One region of the Arthrobacter sp. YA7-1 genome, then DNA from elsewhere that is predicted to be linked to it. Evidence: riboswitches for the same ligand, from Rfam matches in the RefSeq annotation. Region 1 holds a riboswitch; each other region holds the start of a gene.
What was found. Region 1 has a riboswitch for thiamine pyrophosphate ahead of OIT41_RS18275 (ECF transporter S component). Riboswitches for the same ligand answer to the same signal wherever they lie in the genome.

Region 2: another riboswitch for thiamine pyrophosphate. It lies ahead of thiC (phosphomethylpyrimidine synthase ThiC); the one in region 1 lies ahead of OIT41_RS18275 (ECF transporter S component).
Region 3: another riboswitch for thiamine pyrophosphate. It lies ahead of thiO (glycine oxidase ThiO); the one in region 1 lies ahead of OIT41_RS18275 (ECF transporter S component).

Annotation. Positions count from the first base shown of each region.
Region 1 is NZ_CP110114.1:3,910,532-3,915,563, reverse strand. Features, by position in the region: gene OIT41_RS18300 (Na+/H+ antiporter subunit E) at 1-100, shown strand, start outside; gene OIT41_RS18295 (monovalent cation/H+ antiporter complex subunit F) at 97-375, shown strand; partial or broken gene mnhG (monovalent cation/H(+) antiporter subunit G) at 365-745, shown strand; gene OIT41_RS18285 (DUF4235 domain-containing protein) at 880-1,140, opposite strand; gene OIT41_RS18280 (NUDIX hydrolase) at 1,192-1,914, opposite strand; TPP riboswitch at 2,109-2,245, shown strand; gene OIT41_RS18275 (ECF transporter S component) at 2,321-2,950, shown strand; gene OIT41_RS18270 (ABC transporter ATP-binding protein) at 2,950-4,572, shown strand; gene OIT41_RS18265 (energy-coupling factor transporter transmembrane component T family protein) at 4,569-5,032, shown strand, end outside.
Region 2 is NZ_CP110114.1:2,671,232-2,676,263, forward strand. Features, by position in the region: gene OIT41_RS12545 (hypothetical protein) at 1-68, opposite strand, end outside; gene OIT41_RS12550 (VOC family protein) at 139-1,017, opposite strand; gene OIT41_RS12555 (amidohydrolase family protein) at 1,095-2,189, opposite strand; TPP riboswitch at 2,283-2,390, shown strand; gene thiC (phosphomethylpyrimidine synthase ThiC) at 2,386-4,191, shown strand; gene OIT41_RS12565 (alpha/beta fold hydrolase) at 4,198-4,947, opposite strand.
Region 3 is NZ_CP110114.1:3,057,200-3,062,231, reverse strand. Features, by position in the region: gene OIT41_RS14285 (DEAD/DEAH box helicase) at 1-684, opposite strand, end outside; gene OIT41_RS14280 (RNB domain-containing ribonuclease) at 973-2,487, opposite strand; gene thiE (thiamine phosphate synthase) at 2,525-3,214, opposite strand; TPP riboswitch at 3,241-3,360, shown strand; gene thiO (glycine oxidase ThiO) at 3,352-4,656, shown strand; gene thiS (sulfur carrier protein ThiS) at 4,653-4,889, shown strand; gene OIT41_RS14260 (thiazole synthase) at 4,893-5,032, shown strand, end outside.

The DNA of each region.
Region 1 (5,032 bases):
GGACACCGAAGCCTCGCTGATCCGGATCATGGGTACCCGGGCCGAAATGGACGCACTCCAGGCCGAAGGCCGGCCTGCAACGAGGGGAGCCGGCTCATGAAGGACATCGTGCTGATCGTCACGGCGGTGATTCTTAGCCTCGCGGCGGCGGGCGCAATCTACAGGATCGCCGTCGGGCCTTCGCTGCTGGACCGGGTGCTCGCCTCGGACGTGCTGCTCGCCATATTGGGCGCAGCGCTGGCCATCGACATGGCCGTCAACAGGCACCTCAACAACCTTGTGCTCCTCGTCGCCCTGACGCTGATCGGGTTCGTTGGCTCGGTGACGGTGGCCCGCTTCGTGGCCGACCGAAGGGGACAAGTCAATGACTCCTAATGCCACCGGAGTTGACGCAGTGATCGATGTGGTCACGGCAGTGCTGCTGATTGTTGGTGCGCTGATGTCATTCGGCGCGGCAATCGGCCTGTTGCGGTTCCCGGACCTGATGAGCCGCATGCACGCAGCCACCAAGCCCCAAGTGCTCGGGTTGTTCCTTGTCTTGGCGGCCATCGGGCTTCAGATGCGCGAATGGTGGGTGTGGCCGATCCTGGCCGTCGCCTGGATCTTCCAACTGCTGACCGTGCCCGTGTCCGCACACATGGTGGGCCGCGCAGGCTACCGGACCAAACACCTCCACCCCGAGCTGCTGAGCATAGACGAACTCGAGGCTGTGGTGGTGCGGGCAGCCGGTCAACGGGCAGCGGAGAAAGCCCAGGAAGCGGCTTCGGAAATGCGCCCCACCGGGAGCACGCGCGACGACGGGAGGAGTGCCCGGGAGAGCGGCAACGCCCGCGACGCCCGGGATAGCGGGAGCGCGGGCGCTAACGACGGGCCGTCCGCTTAGACGACGTCCTGTGTCTTTTCGAAGTGCGAGATGGCGCGCTTCGTACCCCGCCCCGCTACAACCTGGATGACGGCGCTCACAGCGGCGGAAATCAGGGCGAAGGTCAGGGCGGAACGCAGGCTCGCTTCCATGTCGTCGTTGCCCTTGGGTGGCTTGTTGCCTGTGGTTTTTTCCCACAGGGCGTTGACGAGCTTGGTGCCGGCAAAGCCTGCGCCGATGCTTACTCCGGTACCGAGCAGTTTGAAGAAGAAGTTCATTCCGGGACTCCTTGCGGGAGGAAACAGGACCGTCCCCAGCCTAACCCCACTTCAGGGCAGTTCCGGAGCATCGGATGGCGGCTGGTGCCTCAGCCGGAAGAACTCCTGCAGGGCCCCCGGCTTTGGACGCACGGGAACGATGTCCCGGCTCTCCCCCAGCACCGCTTCCATCGTGCCGAGGGCGAGGAGCTCATCCAGCAGCGCCAAGGTGGGCGGCATGAGCTTGAGCGTTCCGGCGGCTTCGGCATCAAGGATTGCGCGGACCGGCATCCACAGGGAGGATGACGCTTCCGTGGTCTGGTGCCTTGGCTCGGCACCGGAAACCGGGCAGGCAAGGTAGAAGTAGGTGTCGAAGCGCTTGGGCTGGTCTGCCGGGGTGACCCAGTTGGCCCACGGACGGAGGGTGGCGGCGTCGAGCTTCACCCCGGCCTCTTCGAAAACCTCGCGCTGTGCGGCCGCCAGTACGCGGCCGGCGTTGAAGCGGGCGGAAGAGGGCTCGACGGCGATGCTGCTCCGGTGCCACGCGGCAGCGTGCCGCTCCACGACGTCGTCCGCGAAGTCCCAGCCGGAGCTGTCCGATTGGTCCACCCGCCCGCCGGGGAAAACGACCATTCCCGCGGCAAAGTCCATCGTGGTCACCCGGTGCTGGACGAACACTTCCAAAGCGCGCGCCGCATCTTGAAAGCCCTCCGGAACCGCGGCGTCGCGGACCAGGATCACGCTCGCGGCGAGTCTCGGTTCGGCCGTGCTGTTCGCTTCGTCAATCCCTGCCAAGACCGCTCCTTTGCCTGCGCTTCTGCGTCACATTCTGCTGGATCATTCTCCCAGTTTCCGCGGCAGCCCGCGTCATTCCGGGCAGGACTGCGCCCAACCCGCGAGTGATCCAGCAGAATCCGCCGATTCGCGTTCCGGCACAGCGCCCGCAACCCCGTCAAGGTGTAAACTGAACCACGCCCAAAAGGGCGGATTGATAACGACAGGGGAGCGCCGCCGTCGGGCTCGCAGCAATGCGGCACGGAGGACGGGCGCTGAGAGTGCGGACAGCCGCAGACCCTCGAACCTGATCCGGCTAGTACCGGCGCAAGGGAGTCGAGTTCTCATAGTGTCCGGAACCGGCGCGGCGGAAGCCGCCCGCAGGAAACCGGAAACACTTTCCCCTCCTGTTCCTCAGGAGGACAAAATGACTGGTATTTCTGCAAAGCGGGGCCTCACCAAGCCTGCCTACAATTGGCGCGTCGTGGACATTGTCGTGGCGGCGCTGATCTCCATCGCCGGTGGCGTGATCTTCTGGGCATGGGACCAGATGGCTCTGGTTGCCACGCCTATGTCCGCCGGCTACCCGCCCCTGAGCGGCCTGATCGCCGGCGGGTGGATGATTCCGGCAGTCTTGGGCATGCTCATCGTGCGCAAGCCCGGTGCTGCGATTTTCTGCGAGACGGTGGCTGCCACCAGTGAGCTCATCATGGGTTCGCAGTACGGCACCACGGTGCTGATCTCGGGCCTGCTCCAGGGCCTCGGCGCGGAACTCATCTTCCTGGCCTTCATGTACAAGAAGTTCAACCTGCCGGTGTCACTGCTGGCCGGTGCCGGCGCGGGCCTGTTCTGCGGCCTCAACGATTCCTTCCTGCCGTGGGGCTGGAACATCGCCTACGAACCCGTCGACAAGCTCGCGTACATCGTGTTCTGCACCATTTCCGGTGCCGTTATTGCCGGAGCTTTGTCCTGGGTTGCGACACGCGGCCTGGCCAAGACGGGTGTCCTGAGCGCGTTCGCGTCCCGCAAGGCCGCTTCGGAGCCCGTCTTTTCCTGATGCCCAGTCCTGATTCCGGCACCCCTGCTGCGGTGCGACCCGCCGCCATTTCCGCCCAAGGCTGGGGCTGGCGGCACGCCGGCCGCACCACGCAGGCCATCCATGCCCTCGACCTGGACATCCGCCCGGGCGAGCGCGTGCTCCTGCTCGGCCCCTCGGGCGCGGGCAAGTCGACGCTCCTGCATGCACTGGCCGGTGTGCTGGGCGAGGAAGGGGACGACGCCGACGAGACCGGCTCGTTGCTGGTGGACGGCGTGTCGCCGAAGGCCCAGCGGGGCCGTGCCGGACTCATGCAGCAGGACCCGGAAACCCAGGTGGTGCTTTCCCGGTTGGGCGACGACGTCGCGTTCGGTGCCGAGAACCTCTGCGTGCCGCGGGAAGAGATCTGGAAGCGCGTCGGTGAAGCGCTCGACGACGTCGGGCTGCGGAATAGCGCGAGCGGCAACTTTGCGCTCGACCACCCGACGTCGGCCCTCTCCGGCGGGCAGAAACAGCGCCTTGCGCTGGCCGGCATCCTGGCGATGCGGCCGGGATTGATCCTGCTGGACGAGCCGACCGCCAACCTGGACCCCGCCGGCGTGCTGGAGGTCCGTGACGCCGTGGGCCGCTGCCTCGACAAGACCGGCGCCACGTTGGTGGTGGTGGAGCACCGGGTCTCCGTCTGGAAAGACCTCGTGGACCGGATCGTGGTGCTCCAGCCTGGCAGTTCTTCCTCTGCGGGGGGCTCGACGCCGGCGGTTCTCCTGGACGGCGATCCCGAGACGGTGCTGGTTCAGGCAAGGGACATGCTCATTGCTGCGGGCGTCTGGGTGCCCGGGTACGTCCCGGCCACCCGGCCACGTTCGGGTACAGCGGCCGGCTCGGGGGCCGGCTTCGAGGCGGGGAGCTCCGGGGCGTCGGGAGGGGAGTTGCTCCTCGCCACCCGGGAGCTCGCAGTGTCCCGTGAACGGTCGCGGCGCCGGGGTTTCACGACGATCCCGCCGCTTCCCGTGCAGTCCGGTCTCGACGCCGAGGTGCTCGCCGGGCAGGCACTGACCATCACGGGCCCCAACGGCGCCGGAAAATCCACCTTCGCCTTGACCCTCGCGGGGCTGCTGGCGCCGGTGTCCGGCGCGGTGACTGCCGCCGTCGGGCTCAGCGACGGCGCCGGCACGGACCCGTTCAAGTGGAAGGCCCAGCAGTTGATCTCGCGCATCGGGACGGTCTTCCAGGAGCCGGAGCACCAGTTTGTCACCGGCCGCGTGCTCGACGAGCTCATGTTCGGCCCCAAGCACCTTGGCCACGGCGAGGAGCGGGTGGACGAATTGCTGGAGCGTCTGCGCCTTCGGCATCTGGTGGACGCCAATCCGTACACGCTCTCCGGGGGCGAAAAGCGCCGGCTGTCCGTGGCCACGGTGCTCGCCGCGCACCCCCGGGTCCTGGTGCTGGACGAGCCCACCTTTGGCCAGGACGCGAACACGTGGGCTGAGCTTGCCTCGTTCCTGTCCGAACTGCTCGATGCAGGAACCTCCGTTGTGTCGGTGACTCACGATCGGGAATTCAGCTCCGTCCTGGGTGGCACCGAGATGCGGCTCGAGCCTGCGCTCCGGGGCGGGGCCCGGCAGGAAGCAGGTGCGGCATGAGGGAAGCCTTGACACTGCGCGGCAACAATGCCCTCCTGACACGCGCCAATCCGTTGGCCAAGTTCGTGTCGGTCTTCCTGATCACCCTGGTGCTGGCGTTGTCCATCGACCTGGTGTCGGCTTCGACGGCGCTCTTGGGCGAACTGGCGTTGTTCCCGCTCGCGGGCCTTACCGTGCGTTTGCTCTGGCAGCGCGGCTGGCCGTTGATCATCGCGGCGATACTGGGCGGCTGGAGCACAGCGATCCTGTCGGCTGGCAGCGGCAGGACACTGCTCGACGTCGGGATCTGGTCAATCAGCGAAGGCTCGCTCCAGCTGGGAGTCGGCTTCATGCTGCGCGGCCTTGCCATAGCGCTTCCGGCCATCCTCCTGATGAGTTGCACCGACCCCACCGATCTTGCCGATGCGCTGGCACAGAAGGCGAAACTGCCGCACCGTTTTGTCCTGGGTACCTTGGCCGC
Region 2 (5,032 bases), 1.2 Mb from region 1:
TTCTCCAGGGCAGCGGCCCTCTTGAGTGCTTCATCGTGGGTGGCAACAAAGATTTCAGCAAAGCCCATGGAAACTACTCTCATTCATTCGTGGCGACGGAGCTGCGGCGCGGCGGCCGAAATGCGCCACACCGTCGGATCAAGCGTAGCGGACGGCGACGCGCAGCCGGTTGCGCCACGGGTCCTCGAAGCGCAGCTCCTGGCCGGCGTGGTGGGAGGCGATGCCGGCAACCTTGAGGCGGTCGGCGAGCGCGCCGACGTCGTCGCCTGACGGCACTTCAATGACCACCTCGCCGAGACCGAGCGTGTCCTTGCGCGGACCTGCGCCGCGGCTGTTCCAGACGTTCATGGCCATGTGGTGGTGGTAGCCCCCGGCGGAGACGAACAGTGCCTGCCCGTGCCAGCCGGCCGTCTGCTCGAAGCCCAAGGTGTCGACGTAGAAGTCATGGGCGGTCTTGACGTCCCCCACTTGGAGGTGGACATGCCCGACGCCGGCGCCCGCCTCATGCTGGCCGGCCACCGCCGTTTCGCTCAGGTACTGCTGGAGGTAGCGCTGCGGCGGGAGCGGCAGGCTGTCCATGACGACCGAACCGCCGTTCCACTCCCAGCCTTCGCGGGGCTTGTCGTAGTAGAGCTCGATTCCGTTGCCCTCGGGGTCTGTGAAGTAGAAGGCCTCGCTGACCAGGTGGTCTGCGCTGCCGACAAAGGCGTGGGGCTCGTACTGCGCTGCGGAGGCAACAGTTGCGGCGAGCGAGGACTGGTCCGCGAAGAGCAGAGCCGTGTGGAAGAGTCCGGCCTCTCCGCGGCCAGGGATCTGGAGCCCGGGGGCGGGAGCGAGGTGCACCAACGGCTTGCCGAGCCGGCCGAAGTAGAGTCCGCCGTCTTGCTCGGCGACGATGTCCAGGCCGAGCGCCCGTTGGTAGTAGTCGCCCATGAGCTTCATGTCCCCCACTTTGAGCATGACGGTGCCCATGGCGAGTTCGGCAGGAAGGAGATCCTGGCTGGAGGTGATGGTCATGTGTAACTCCCGGCTTTTGTGGCGCCGCCCTTCGGCAACCTCTATACATCTAAATTACTTGAAGCTTCAATTTATTCCTAATGCCCGGCACTTCCGGAAAGGTGTCCCCGCAACACGGTGCATTGCGGCTTCAGCACCGCCTCAAGGGACGCGCGGGGATCGTTTGCGTAGAGCACGACGTCGGCACTGGCGCCTTCGCTGATGCCGTCGGCACCCAGCCACTCGCGGGCGGACCAGCAGGCGGCGTCGAGCGCGGCGGCCGGCGGCAGGCCCGCCTGGTGCAGTTCCAGGATCTCCTCGCCGATCCGGCCGTGCTTGATGACGCTGCCGGCGTCGGTTCCGGCATATACCCGCACTCCGGCGTCGAACGCCTCGAGGACCCGCTCATGCCGACGCTCCCAGAGCGCGATCATGTGGGCGGCGTAACGGGGGAACTTCGCTTCCGCCTGCTTCGCGATGTCCGGGAACGTCGCAATGTTGATGAGGGTGGGGACGATCGGTACGCCTTGGTCCAGCAGCCGGGGAATATGGTGCGGGAGGAGACCAGTCGCGTGCTCGATACAGTCGATGCCGGCGTCGAGCATGTCGTCGATCGTCCCTTCGGCGAAGCAATGGGCGGTCACCCGGGCCCCCTCGTCGTGCGCCGCCGCGACGGCGTCCTTGACGATGGCCGCCGGAAAAGACGGGCCGAGATCCCCGGCGGAGCGGTCGATCCAGTCCCCGACGATCTTGACCCAGCCGTCTCCGGACCGTGCCTGCTTGCGCACCGCCTCCACCAGATCCTCCGGTTCGACTTCCTCGGCCAGGCCGGGAAGGTACCGCCGATGCCTCGCGATGTGCCTGCCTGCCCGGATGATCCTCGGCATGTCCGTCCGGCGCTGCAGCCAGCGTGTGTCACTCGCGGTACCGGCGTCGCGGATCAAGAGTGTCCCGGCATTCCGGTCCGCCGTCGCCTGCAAGCGGGCAGTCTCCTCGTCGACGGCTCCGCCCTTGCCCAAGCCAACATGGCAATGCGCGTCGACCAAGCCGGGCACCACCCATCCGTCCAGCACGACGTCCGGCTTCGCGAGGGGTCGGACAAAGGTCAGCCGTCCGTCGACCGACCAGAGGCCGCGCAGATCCTCGTCCGGCCCGCTGAGGACGGCGCCGCTGAATTCGATGATTTCCGCCATGATTCCACCCTAGACTCAGGCGCCGTCGCCGGGGCAGTGACGTCTGTCCTTGGTCACATCTGTCTCAAGGACTCCCGGCTGTGGTAGCTTCGTCTACGACCACACGGGGGCCCTTGCAAGGGCTGAGATCGGGCTGACGCAGCCTGCGACCGTTGAACCTGTCCGGGTAATGCCGGCGAAGGAAGTGAGTAATCCTTTGAGCACCAAAGAAACACAGCTGAGCCCTACCCAAAACGAATCGGCTCAAGAAGTGACCCAGTCCCTCAAGTCGCATTCCCTCGTGTTCCTGGAAGACACTGAGACGGGAATCCGGGTTCCGGTCACGGAAATCGCCCTGGAGCCATCCCCCAACGGCGAGGCCAACGCGCCTTTCCAGGTGTACCGCACCGCGGGGCCGGGAAGTGATCCCGTGGTTGGCCTCGAGCCGTTCCGCAGCGAGTGGATCGAAGCCCGCGGCGACACCGAGGCCTACAGCGGCCGCGAACGGAACCTGCTCGACGACGGCAAGTCTGCCGTGCGCCGCGGCGCCGCCTCCGCGGAGTGGAAGGGCGCACAGCCGGTGCCCCGCCGCGCCGTCGAGGGCAAGACCGTCACGCAGATGCATTACGCCAAGCAGGGCATCGTGACGCCCGAAATGCAGTTCGTCGCGCTTCGCGAGAACTGCGATGTGGAACTGGTCCGCAGTGAAGTCGCCGCCGGCCGGGCCATCATCCCCAACAACATCAACCACCCCGAATCCGAACCGATGATCATCGGCAAGGCGTTCCTGGTGAAGATCAATGCCAACATCGGCAACTCGGCCGTCACCAGCTCCATCGCCGAAGAAGTGGACAAGTTGCAGTGGGCCACCCAATGGGGCGCCGACACCGTCATGGACCTGTCCACGGGCGACGACATCCACACCACCCGCGAATGGATCATCCGCAACTCCCCCGTGCCGATCGGCACCGTGCCGATTTACCAGGCCCTTGAGAAGGTCAATGGTGAAGCCAACAAGCTCACCTGGGAGATCTTCCGCGACACCGTCATTGAACAGTGCGAGCAGGGCGTCGACTACATGACCATCCACGCCGGCGTGTTGCTGCGCTACGTGCCGCTGACGGCGAACCGCGTGACTGGCATCGTTTCCCGCGGCGGTTCCATCATGGCGGGCTGGTGCCTGGCGCACCACGAGGAAAACTTCCTCTACACGCATTTCGACGAACTCTGCGAAATCTTTGCCAAGTACGATGTCGCGTTCTCGCTCGGCGACGGCTTGCGTCCGGGAGCGACGGCGGACGCCAACGACGCCGCGCAGTTCGCCGAGCTTGACACGCTCGCAGAGCTCACGAAGCGGGCGTGGAAGTACGACGTGCAGGTCATGGTGGAAGGCCCCGGCCACATCCCGTTCCACCTCGTCCGCGAGAACGTCGAGCGGCAGCAGGAGTTGTGCGACGGCGCACCGTTCTACACCCTCGGCCCGCTCGTGACCGACGTTGCCCCGGGCTACGACCACATCACCTCGGCCATCGGCGCCACGGAGATCGCGCGCTACGGAACCGCGATGCTCTGCTACGTCACCCCGAAGGAACACCTGGGCCTGCCGAACAAGGACGACGTCAAGACCGGCGTGATCACGTACAAAATCGCCGCCCACGCCGCTGACCTTGCGAAGGGACACCCCGGCGCCCATGAACGCGACGATGCCCTGTCCAAGGCCCGCTTCGAGTTCCGCTGGCGTGACCAGTTTGCGCTGTCATTGGATCCGGTCACGGCCGAATCGTTCCACGACGAGACTCTCCCGGCGGAACCGGCCAAGACGGCGCATTTCTGCTCCATGTGCGGACCGAAATTCTGCTCCATGCGCATCAGCCAGGACATCCGCGACGAATACGGCTCGGCGGATTCCCAGGCGGCCATCGCGGAGATGTACAGCGGTATGCGGGAAAAGAGCGAGGAATTCCTGGCATCCGGCGGCAAGGTCTACTTGCCCGAGCTCGAGGTTCCCGCAGGAAAACGTTGAGTGACGTCAGGAAGCCTGCGCTGATCCGGCGCGGCTGACATCCGCGATGAAGGACCGGATCATCCGGTCTCCTTCAACTGAATCATGAGGCCGGTGTCCTCCAGCCGCAACGCGGTGGAGGGCGCCGGTTTCCTGCAAGTAGCCGGCGATCTCTTCGTACAGGGGCTCCCAACCACCTGTCAGGACAAGCGTGGGGACTCCCGGCACGATGTGCAGGGGCGCTTCCCACGGCGCTGCCTGGAGCCGCAACCGCCGGGCGGTACGCCGGGCCTCGGGGGTGCTGAGAACCGCCGCCTCCGAGGAAAACGCGCGGCGGACGAATTCGCGCTGGTAATCGTCATCGCTGAGTTCGTGCCGGACCCGGAACAACGGCTCCATGAGTGCCCGGTAAGCCGCGGTGGCCGGCAATTCGGCCGTCAATGAGAGACAAGCCGGTTCCACGAGCACGAGCGACCGGACCAGGTCCGGCCGTTCCACTGCGGCCAACATCGCGGAAATCGCGCCTTGGGAATGCGCCACGACGTGGCCGCCGCGCGCCGGCCCGGGGGCTGACGCGGCCTCCCGCGCTCCAAGGCACTCGAGGATGATGTCCACATCGGCGGCAACGTCGGATTCCAAAGGCTCGGCCTGCGCATCGAAGCCGTGGCGTTTCAGGAAGAGCGCATCGTACTGCAGCGCCATGCCATGTTGTTTCGGCCACGCGGCAGCGCCGAATGTGCCTGCTCCATGGACGAACACAACGCGCTGCTTTTGCATTCCCCCAGCCTATGGCACGGGGCCGACAACCCAACTAACTGGCATTTGTTGTCGTTCCGAGCCCTCAAAACGACATGTATTGCCA
Region 3 (5,032 bases), 850 kb from region 1:
CATAGTGGCCGAGAAGAGCAGGGTCTGGCGGACGGCGGGTGTGCCGGCAATCAGGGTCTCTACGTCGGGGAGGAAGCCGAGGTCAAGCATCTCGTCTGCTTCGTCGAGAATCACCATGCGAACATTCTTGAGGTTCAGGTGCTTCTGCTTGTACAGGTCGATCAGGCGGCCGGGAGTGCCGACAACAACCTCGACGCCCTTTTGCAGGGCTTCGATCTGGGGCTCGTAAGCGCGGCCGCCGTAGATGGTGGCGATGCGGGCATTGCGTTTCCGTGATGCCGTCTGGAGGTCGTTTGCCACCTGGACGGCGAGTTCGCGGGTAGGAACAATCACCAGGGCCTGGGGCGCACCCGGGACTGCGAGCTTCTCGTGGCCGGCGTCGCCCGGTCCGACGACGCGCTGCAGCGCCGGGATGCCGAAGCCGAGGGTCTTTCCGGTACCGGTCTTGGCTTGGCCGATGATGTCGTGACCGCCCAGGGCGACCGGGAGGGTCATGGCCTGGATGGGGAACGGGTGGGTGATTCCGGCGTCGGCGAGGGATTCGACGATGTCTGCGCGGACGTTGTAGTCGGCGAAGGTCTTTTCCGCGATCTCGTGGGGTGTTTCATCCGAGGAAATGGTTTCCTCGGGTTCGATCGTTTCGGTTCCGTCTGTCAGAACTTCATGGGTGTGCAATTCACTCACAGTGGAGTTTTCCTTATTCATTTGGGCTGCGCTGCGTGCTCAACGGTTGTGGCAGGGCCGTTCCGGAGCACGGATGGGCGCAAGCAAATCCAGTGGAAGCCGATCGCGGGCTATCTAAATACTGGCACTGGGGACCAGCTGGTGTATCTCAAGATCGCGTAGGGGCGGGCTTGTTGATGTCAAAAAATGAACTGAATCAACGACCGGGCATCCATTACTACTTACACAGTCTAGCGTCTGGGGACAATAAACCCCGGATCGCGGTCCCGGGCCCGCGAACGAAGTGCGCTACGGGAGGAGCTCGAAGGTGATTTGGCGGGTGGCAATGTCCGCGTGAAGCAGTTTCACGCGGACCTTCGTTCCGGACTCCATTTCGCCATCGCAACGAGCGGTGACCGCGGGCTCGGCGATCTGCACGACACCGTAGGGGCCGTGCTGGGCTCCGTTCCCGTTGCCGTTTCCGTTGTTGCCGTTGTGGCTGTTCCCGTTGCCGTTTCCGTTGTTTTTGGCGGGCTTCGATCCGGAAATCACCACGGCGTCGAATTCCTGTCCGATGTGGTTGACAAGGAGCGCTGCCTCCACCGTGTCCAGGGCCAGGTGCTCCATTTTCGCGGCCAGCTGGTCGGATGACGCCATGATCTCGGGCAGGCTCGGCAAAGCGTCCCGGGCCCATGCTGGTATCTCGGTTCCATTGCTGAGCGCCTCGCAGATGACCAGGACAAATCGATCGACCAGGCGGCGCAACGGAGCGGTGGTGTGGGCATAGGGTGCCCCGATGGCGGACTGCATCACGCTGTCCGGGACCTCGCCGTCGAAAGGCGTGTAACCGGCACCACGGAAAAGCAGTCCCGCTGAATGGAGGATGGCCAGTTGCCGGGGGTCCTTGGCATCGAGGCTCCGCAGGTACTCGCCATAGCTGGTCCCTTCGGTCCAAGGTTTGCCAAGCGCCCCGGTTTGCCGTTTGAAATGGAGCAACGAACGCTCATCGGGGGCGGGCATGGTCCGTAGGATTCCCACTTTGCCGTCGAGCATCAGCTGGGCGGCTGCCATCCCGGTCATGAGCGAAATCTGGGCGTTCCAGTCCTCCACCGGCAGCGAGGGAGCTGCGACGATCCTGTAGCCCTCGCCGTCGGGCAGCTGCACGATTTCCTGCTCAGGCATGTTCAGGCTGGCTCCGCCGCGGCGGCGTTCGAGTTCCACCCGCTTGAGTCCGACCTCCTTGAGGAGCTGGAGGACGGGATCGGCCGCGCCGGAATCGATCTCCGCCTGCACGCCTTTGTAGTCGAGCTTGGCGCGGCTGCGTACGCTTGCCCGACTCACAGAGACGGTGCGGAACTCCGCTTCGGCGTCGAGTTCGAAGTCCCACACGAACGCGCCGCACGTCTGGCCGGCCAACAGGCTTCCGGCGTGCTCGCTGATGATCTCGGGGTGCAGCGGTATGCGGCCGTCCGGGGCATAGTACGTTTGCCCGCGGTGGCGGGTTTCGGCGTCGAGCGCTCCTCCCGGGGGCACGAAGGAGGGCACATCGGAGATGGCGTAGAGGACCCTGTAACCATCGCCGGACCGGTCGATGAAGAGCGCCTGATCGAGATCCGTGGAAGAGGCCGGGTCGATCGTGATGAACGGAACGTCCGTGAGGTCCTGCACCGGCAGGGTGTGTCCGGAAACCGCCGCTTCGGCGTCGCGCAGCGCTTCAGCGGGATAGCCTGCAGGCAGCTCGAGTTCAGTCCGAAGCGCCGCCAGTGCTTCCGCGAGCTGATTCGACGTTTCACTGACATTCGGGGCTATCCGCTGATGTGACACGAAAGTCAGGGTAACTCCAAAATCTTTCGGCGTCTCGCTAGGCCGCCGCAGCGTCAAGGGCGGCCAGGAGTGCCTGGGCTGCCGCCGTCGGATCCTCTGCCTCGGTGATGGCGCGGACCACTACGATGCGGCTTGCACCGGCCTCCACTACCTCTTCGACGTTGCCCAGATCGATGCCCCCGATCGCGAACCAGGGGAGCACCACGCCGCCGACTGTCTCAGCGTCTGCCTGCTTCACCGCGCTGGCGGCGTACTTCACCAGATCGAGCCCGACGGCGGAGCGTCCCGGCTTGGTAGGGGTGGCCCACACCGGCCCGACGCAGAAGTAGTCCAGGCCGCTGCGGCCGGGGGACGCGGCGATGGCCGCGTCGATCTGTTCCGGCGTGTGCGTGGAGAGGCCGATGATGGTGGGGTCGTGGAGCAGCTTCCGGGCCGAGCGCAGCGGAATGTCCTTTTGGCCGATATGGAACACCGGTGCACCCGAGAGGGAAGCGACGTCCGCCCGGTCGTTGACTGCCCAGAGACGGCCGTGACGGTGCGCCACGGATTGCAGGATCTCCAGGAGTTCCAGTTCCTCGGCGGCTTCAATCGTCTTGTCACGCAGCTGGATGATGTCCACGCCGCCCTCGAATGCGGCATCGACAAATTGCTCAAAATCACCCTGTTGCTTGCGGGCGTCGGTGCAGAGGTACAGGCGGGCGGTGGTGTGGACATCGTGCTGGGTCATGGAAACAGAGTAGTTCCTCTAAACTGGGCTGGTACCGCGGGAGCCGCGGCGGCGGTCACAATCGCCGCGCGGCTGAGAGGGCTTCAGCGCCGACCGCTTGACCTGATCCGGCTAGTACCGGCGTAGGGAAGGACTCCATGGAAGAAGCAAACACCCGGAACGGGCCCCTCCACGCGGATGTCGCGGTGATCGGGGGCGGTGTCATTGGCCTCGGCATCGCGGGGGAAGCCCGCAGATCCGGCCGTTCGGTTGCCCTCATCGATCCCGCACCGGCCAGCGGCGCTACGTTCGCGGCAGCGGGAATGCTGGCGCCCGTCAGCGAATTGCACTACCAGGAAGAGGACCTCCTGGAGCTCATGCTCGAATCATCGGCGTTGTGGCCGGGCTTCGAACGCAATGTGACCGGCTCAAGCGCCGGGCGCGGCACGGGTTACCGCACGACGCCGACTCTCGCCGTCGGTGCGGACGCCGCGGACCGCCGGGCGCTCGCCGACCTTCGGGACGTCCAGCTCGCCCATGGCCTGGTGGTGGAATCCGTTCCGTTGCGCGAGGCGCGGGAGCGCGAGCCGCTCTTGAGCCCGCAGATTTCCTGTGCTTTCGATATCCCGGGCGATCACCAAGTGGATCCGCGCCGGCTCTCGGCCGCGATTCTCGCCGCCTTGGCAAACCACCAGCCCGGCGATTCGAGCTGGATCGCGGAGGCAGGAGACGGGTTTGCGGTCCACGACACTGCGGCGGGCCTCCTGTGGGAGGACGGGCGCGTCGTCGGGACGGTGCTCGGCTCGGGCGCCAAAGTTCTCGCCACGGAAACAGTAGTAGCCAACGGACTTGATGCTGCCCGCTTGAACGGCCTGCCGGATGGATTGTCGCTGCCATTGCGTCCCGTGTACGGCGACATACTGCGGTTGCGCGTCCCGGAGCATCTGCAGCCCCTTGTCACCGCCACCGTCCGTGGGATGGTGCGCGGAGTGCCCGTGTATATCGTTCCCCGCGACGACGGGACCGTGGTGATCGGCGCAACGCAACGCGAAGACGGTTTGTCGGCGTCCGGGGGAGGAGCCAACCCGGTGTCAGCAGGCGGCGTGTACCAATTGCTCCGCGACGCCCAGGTACTGGTTCCGGCTGTCGCCGAACTGGAACTCCTCGAAGCGACCGCCCGTGCCCGCCCTGGCACACCGGACAACGCACCGCTGTTGGGCCGTGTCGAAGGTCGCGAAGGAACCGTGCCCGGCCTCATCGTGGCCAGCGGCTTCTTCCGGCACGGCGTGCTCCTCACCCCGGCAGCGGCGAAAATCTGCGTCGGACTCATGGATGGCACCGTCGATCCGCGGTGGAACAAATTCCGCCCGGACCGCTTCTCCCGCCCGCTGTCTGCAGCAAGGGCATCCACAGGCGGCCCGTCGGCCGACACCCCACATCTCCTTCCGAAGGACCACGCATGAACATCAAATTGAACGGCGCAGACCACACACTGAGCGACGGCGCGTCCGTGACCACACTCGTCAGCCACATCACCGGACGGGTTGTGGACCCCAGCGGCCAGGCGGCCGACGGACGCAAGATCGGCGTCGCCGTCGCACGCAATTCCGAAGTGGTGCCGCGCAGCCAGTGGGCTGCCACCGCGCTCGCAGAGGGCGACGAACTCGAAATCGTGACCGCAGTACAGGGAGGCTGAACCATGACCACAGCAAGCACTCACGCAGCAAGCACCCGAACCGACGCCCTGGTAATCGATGGTGTTGAGTTCGGTTCGCGCCTCATCATGGGAACCGGCGGAGCCCCGAGCCTGGACGGCCTGGGAGCAGCTCTGTTGGCCTC